3 regions of the Lysinibacillus sp. FSL W8-0992 genome follow, and region 1 is predicted to be linked to each of the others. Evidence: riboswitches for the same ligand, from Rfam matches in the RefSeq annotation. Region 1 holds a riboswitch; each other region holds the start of a gene.
What was found. A riboswitch is a leader RNA that binds a small molecule or an ion and turns the genes downstream of it on or off. The one in region 1 is predicted to bind thiamine pyrophosphate.

Region 1 (2,204 bases):
GCGCTTCTTTACAAACTTCTAATTGCTTGTCCATATTTTCCTTAATAAGATGCATTGGCACGTGCCCAGGTCCCTCTACCATCACTTGTACATCGTGCTTCCAAGCAATTTGCGTTAACTCCCCTAGCGTTTCAAGCTCTGCGAACTGCGCCTCGTCATTGGCATCTGCAATTGAGCCAGGTCGTAATCCATCCCCTAACGAAAAGGCAACATCATACGTTTTCATAATTTCGCAAATTTCTTCAAAATGAGTATATAAGAAATTTTCTTGATGATGGAATAGACACCACTGTGCCATAATTGAACCTCCACGCGAAACAATACCCGTTACACGATTAGCTGTAAGCGGTACATAGCGCAGCAACACACCTGCGTGAATCGTGAAGTAATCAACCCCTTGTTCAGCTTGCTCGATTAGCGTGTCACGATACACCTCCCACGTTAAATCCTCAGCAACGCCATTTACCTTTTCAAGCGCCTGATAAATTGGCACTGTTCCAACAGGCACAGCAGCATTACGAATAATCCATTCGCGAGTTGTATGAATGTGCTTCCCAGTAGATAAATCCATAATATTATCAGCACCCCATCGTGTTGCCCATGTCATTTTTTCAACTTCCTCAGCGATGGATGAAGTAACAGCTGAATTTCCAATATTGGCGTTAATTTTCACGTGGAAGTTACGGCCGATAATCATCGGTTCCGCCTCCGGATGATTTATATTAGATGGCATTATAGCACGCCCTGCCGCAATTTCTGCACGTACAAATTCTGGTTTTAAATTTTCGCGAATCGCTATAAATTCCATTTCTGGCGTAATAATTCCTTGTCTTGCATAATGAAGCTGTGTCACATTACAGCCTTTTTTCGCACGTAAAGGTTTGCGAGAAAGCTTTGGAAAAACATTTTCCTTTATGCGCGGGTCATCCGCGTTGCGGAATCCATTATCCTCGGGCTTAATGGTACGTCCCTCGTATTCCTCTACATCGCTCCGTTCTTTAATCCACGCACGACGCAAAGCTGGTAAACCTTTTGTAATATCGACTTTGTAAGTTGGATCTGTATAAGGGCCACTCGTATCATAAACTCGTATAGGTGCATTATTCTCTTCACCAAAGCTACCCGTTGTGGGGCTTAGCTTAATTTCACGCATTGGCACTAATATATCTGGACGTGATCCTTCTACATATACTTTTTTACTTCCTTCAAAGCTTGTCATAATATTCATGTTTTTTTCGCTAACTGTTGTCATTTACTATTCCGCTCCCTTTTACGTAAATTATTAAAAGGACCGAATCTAGCCCACTCCAACAAGTAGCATTACAAATAAAAAGCCGAATCCAAAAAAATATTGGATCCGGCTGTACATGTAAGGTTACATTTATCGCAAAGTTCAAGGAGTGCGAAGTTCATTAACTTTCCCACGCTGGTATGAGCCAGATCAGGTCCAAAGGGTCAAGAAACCTCAATGCGTTTCCCTCTCAGCCCGACTCATCGGACTCCCCTAGTTAAGCTATTCAGTTTGATGCTAGTGTAACAGATATTCCTAATAGATGGAAGCCATTAAGTAAATAGTATTTCTGCCATATAAATTACGATTGTCACTGTAATACAGCTTACAATTGTTGAAAAAAGCACCGTTTGTGCAGCAGTTTCTGACCCTAAATCATATTCTAGAGCTAGACTCGAGCTATTACGTGAAGTTGGAAATGCACTCGCAATAAAGAGCGATTGGGCCACAACGCCATCTAAGCCGAGGACAAAAATGATAAGTAATGCAACAGCTGGACCTACTACAAGTCGTGTAAAACAGCTGACAAACACAGTTCTATTGAACATTGATTTAATTTCAAGCTGAGATAGTTGCGCACCGAGCGTAATAAGAGCAACAGCGATAAACCCATCAGCAACGTGGTCAATTGGAATACGGATAAATTGGGGAATGCCAATATTAAAGAAATTCATTGACACACCGATAATGAGCGCATGAATAATCGGCATTTTCAGGAAGTCCTTCACAATGGCCATACCTGATTTAGTTGAAGAAATTAAATTATATAATCCATATGTATAGGTCGTTACATTTTGAAAAATAACGAGTATAACTTGAATGGCCACCCCAATTGGTTGTGTCACAAAAATCATTTGTGCCACCGGAATGCCATAGTTACCAGAGTTAATGAGTACAACACTATTTTTAAATA
Region 2 (2,204 bases), 910 kb from region 1:
AGGCTGCTATGCCGGCAGTATTACACGTTGAAAAAACGCTGAGCGGACATAGTACAACACATTTTGAAGTAAAATAAGTGCCAGTCACTCAAACAATTCTGAATTCTTAGGGCACTGGGAGTAGGGTTAGACCACAAAAGAGTGCCAGTCACTCAAACAATTTATGTATAACAAAGTAAAAACCTACGAAGCCTCCTGCGGCTTACAGATTGTTGCGCCGCAGGAAAGCGAAGTGGGTTTTTACGTTATAGGAGCCCATTGGCTATTATTTTTTGTGTGTCGTTACGTTTGGAGTTGTTCCTTTTTTTGCTGCGACCACTTTTTTGACAATCGGAATAACGATGGGCGCTAATTTTATAGCAGTTTTAACTACTTTCGATACTTTCATGAATACGACAGCTCCTTAGTACTAAATTTTAACGAATAACTCGTACAGCTTGGACAATATTCCAAATGACAATGCCTAATGAAACGAGTAAATAAATACCAAAAGATACAAACCATATGATAATAAATGTATTCCCATTAGACGAAGGATCAAACGTGTTTAATGACATAGTAGAAAATATAAAGACGATAAAGAAAATGATACCAAAGACAAACGGTATTAAATGAGAAATAAGTGCTTTGATGGAGTGTCTCTTGACATCGCTATCTTTTGACACGAAATAAACGATTAACGGAACGATAAATGGTGCAAAAAAAATACTGAGATAACTAAAGGCAGATAAAATTTTTGGATTCTCCATAGTAGTCCCTCCTTTTTAATTATTTACGCATAGAAAACTCGAAAGTTTCAAAAAAATTAATGTTGAAAAGGTTGTAATTGCAAAAGTGTTTGCGTACAATGAGGGTGTTCAACAAAAAAATTAGATGTAACGACCACAAGGGGAGCTGATGATGTCAGCTGAGACTGGGCACGTAATGCCTTTACTCTTCGAACCTGTAAGTTAACGCTTGCGTAGGGATGTGGATAGAAACCGACACTTTTACGATGTGAGGCTCTGTCCTGGCATCGTTTTTTTATGCCGGATTGACATGCATATCAAAATGATTTCTATTCCTGCTCTTGTATCCTACATCGGAACAAAGGAGAGAATAATAATATGGACAAAAAAAGATTACTCATGCTGGTGGAAATTGCAATTTTCGCAGCGGTAGGACTTGTACTCGATCAAGTTTCCTTTAAAGTATGGGCACAAGGTGGCTCGGTAAGCTTAGTAATGGTACCAATCATCTTAATAGCATTTCGTTGGGGTCTCTTGTCAGGGCTCACAACCGGGCTATTGATTGGTGTTATGCAAACAATGTTTGGTGCTTATATTGTGCACTGGCTTCAAGGATTACTAGATTACGGGGTAGCCTTTACCGTAGTAGGTTTAGCGGCAATCGTTCGTGAACCTGTATTAAAAGCGGCAACAGCTTTAAATAAAAAGAAAATGGCCGTTTATATTGTCATTGGTACGTTGTTAGCTGGATTCCTACGTTATCTTGCGCACACATTTGCAGGTGCAGTATTCTTTGCAGAGTATGCAGGCGAGCAAAACGCATGGATTTATTCAATCATTTACAATGGAACATACATGCTTCCAGCAACAATTTTAACAGCCATTGTTGCTGTGCTATTATTTACAGCTGCGCCACAATTAATGCAGCGAAAATCTTAAACACTATAAGACTGTCCTAAAAGAGAAAATAGTATGCTAAGTGTTACTTAGTATGCTATTTTTTTTATCATCCAAGGTTTCCACGTTATTTGGTCAATATTTTTTAGTCGAAGAACTTCAAAAAAGGCCTAATTATTATTTGCATGGTACTTATGAAATAATGTTAGCATAGAATAATTAAAGCGTTTGGCGTTATGGACATATAAAGTTATGTTATATTAATGAATAGATATTAGATGAAAGGGACGTTAAAAATGATTGTAAAAACGCAAGAAGAAATTGAAGCCTTTAAAAAAATTGGTCGCATTTGTGCAGAAATTCGTGAGGCAATGAAGGAAGCTACAAAACCGGGTGTGACAACACTTGAATTAGATGAAATTGCAGGCCGCATGTTTGCTGAAGCAGGAGCTATTTCTGGTCCTAAAGGAGAATATGATTTCCCAGGATACACTTGTATTAGTGTCAATGAGGAAGTTGCCCATGGTATTCCAGGACAACGTGTTATACAAGAAGGGGATATTGTAAATATTGACGTAT
Region 3 (2,204 bases), 2.7 Mb from region 1:
GCACCCAATTCAATCATTTTTTTATTCATCTCTTCTATAATTTGGAGTAAGGTAGACAGTTCACCTTCCATTGTCGTTTCTAGTGGTTGCACTTCATAGCGCACACCTGAAGCATCAATGATCGCAATCGCCGCATCAACGAATGGAATCACATCCTCGTATTTTTCTGTTTTAGGTATAATTTGTACACTAATTAATGAATTAGCCATTTATTTTGCCCCTTTCTTTGGTAAGAAATCATTTGTAAAAGCTTGATCTGCATGAAATTCGCCTTCTAATACGTTGTTCTTTGTCATCCAGTCCGCATAGTTTTCCCAAACTGCTAATTTTTGTTCGCCCCATTGCGCTGCATCATCTTGATATTTGTTTGCTAACCATTCCTGACTTTTATGCACAAGTGCTTTATCTAAATCAGGTACCGCTTCAAGCAATATATCCGCTGCTTCACTAGGATGCTCAATGGCATACTCATAACCTTTTGTAGTAGCTGCAACAAATGCCTTTACCACATCAGGATTATCCTTAATCATCTTTTCATTCGTTGCAAGTACAGGTGTATAATAATCAAGTTGCTCACTATAGTCTGTTAAATACTGCATATTTAATTTTTCTCCACGAAGCTCCGCCTCAATACCTGTCCAAGCATAATAGATCCAAGCAAAATCAATATCCTTCTGCATCATTGTGAAAAAGTCTAAGTCTCCTGCATTCACGATATCTAATTTCTTTATATCAGCATTTTCTTTTTGCATTAGAGATTGTAAAACAGCTTGTTCTATTGGGCTTCCCCAACCACCATACGTTTTGTCTTCGTAATCTTTTGGTGATGTAATGCCTTTTGAAGCATCTGATGCAAAGCCAGATGTATTATGCTGAATAATTGCTGCAATCGATACAAGAGGCACGTCTTGAACACGTGCTTGCGTTATACCTTCCTGGTAGCTAACGCCAAACTGAGCTTTGCCTGATGCAACAAGTTGATCTGCCCCCGCATCACCAGGTAATATAATGTCTACGTCTAAGCCTTGCTCCTCAAAGTAGCCGAGCTTTTTCGCAACATAAAGTCCTGTATGATTTGTATTAGGTGTCCAGTCCAGTACAACGGATACCTTTTTCAATGTGCTTGTTTCCTCTTTGTCCTCTTTTTCGCTACAACCAACTAATGTTAATAATGCAGCAACAAGAACGAAAAACCACTTTTTCATGCTGTGTCCTCCAAGTCTAGTAGTTTGAAAGTGTTCACGATTGAATGTTTTCACCAGAAAAGGTATTCTTAGGCCATTTGCATCGCTTCTAATAGATTACTCCTAGTTTTAGGCGGAATAATGAATCCTAAACAAAAAAACGCCTAGGAGTTATCCCAGACGTTTGCAAACGGTATCAAAAAATAGTATACGAATATTTTTGAATAGATGTTCCCTACGCTGGTACGAGCCAAATCAGGTTCAAAGGGTCAGCATCTAAACGGACGCAATCTCAGCTGGCAACTTCCAGCCCCCCTACATTCTTAACTTATGAACTTTTCGTTGATTATTATACCCATATCTATCGTAAAATGACAAGCTAGTATTTTCGTAATTGATAAAAATGAGCTTCTATTGGACTATACAAGTATTCTGCAACATGACTTTTGCAAATAGAATATGCATGGAATTTGGAACATCAAAAATTCTTCAATACGAAACAGTTAATCTTTTGCAAAACCAACAAGTTAAAAAAGAGTTATTCTCCATACAACACGATATAACTTCCATCGCCCTTTGAAAAGATAGTTGCTATGTGTCATTTAGTTATAATTGAAATTAAACTAATTATAGAAAACATTTTTTCTTCGTGATTTTTGAGAGTTTGTGCTTTATTCAAAGTGTCAGGAGTGGAAAAAGCTTTTAAAAATTACCGTAGTATTTCTTGTTTTACTCGGAGCAGCTGGCTATGCTGTATGGCATTTAGGGACAAATATCGCTTCCGAAAAAATAATTGAAAAAGTGGAATCTAATTTAGATGACGAAAATTTTGAAGAAGTTAAATCTTATATCGAGAACGATTCGAAGGTTCAAGAAATTGTAAGCGAGGCAGCAACTACAAATCCGGATACACTTCCGTTCCAAACTAAGGAAGAAGCGACACGTGTGTTAATTAAAAAAGTGGGCGTTAATCGTTTACTTGAAATTCAGGAACAAGCGCAAAACGGTTCAATTAATAAG

Region 2: linked by a shared signal. The riboswitch ahead of thiT (energy-coupled thiamine transporter ThiT) and the one ahead of thiC (phosphomethylpyrimidine synthase ThiC) in region 1 are both predicted to bind thiamine pyrophosphate.
Region 3: linked by a shared signal. The riboswitch ahead of NSQ74_RS16225 (ABC transporter substrate-binding protein) and the one ahead of thiC (phosphomethylpyrimidine synthase ThiC) in region 1 are both predicted to bind thiamine pyrophosphate.

The regions. Positions count from the first base shown of each region.
Region 1 is NZ_JBBOZQ010000001.1:518,890-521,093, forward strand. It holds gene thiC (phosphomethylpyrimidine synthase ThiC) at 1-1,252, opposite strand, end outside; TPP riboswitch at 1,402-1,516, opposite strand; gene NSQ74_RS02460 (AEC family transporter) at 1,564-2,204, opposite strand, start outside.
Region 2 is NZ_JBBOZQ010000001.1:1,431,121-1,433,324, forward strand. It holds gene NSQ74_RS06870 (SMC family ATPase) at 1-77, shown strand, start outside; gene NSQ74_RS06875 (hypothetical protein) at 266-388, opposite strand; gene NSQ74_RS06880 (DUF4870 domain-containing protein) at 417-749, opposite strand; TPP riboswitch at 878-985, shown strand; gene thiT (energy-coupled thiamine transporter ThiT) at 1,107-1,667, shown strand; gene map (type I methionyl aminopeptidase) at 1,922-2,204, shown strand, end outside.
Region 3 is NZ_JBBOZQ010000001.1:3,217,068-3,219,271, forward strand. It holds gene NSQ74_RS16220 (thiamine-binding protein) at 1-209, opposite strand, end outside; gene NSQ74_RS16225 (ABC transporter substrate-binding protein) at 210-1,205, opposite strand; TPP riboswitch at 1,400-1,511, opposite strand; gene NSQ74_RS16230 (hypothetical protein) at 1,851-2,204, shown strand, end outside.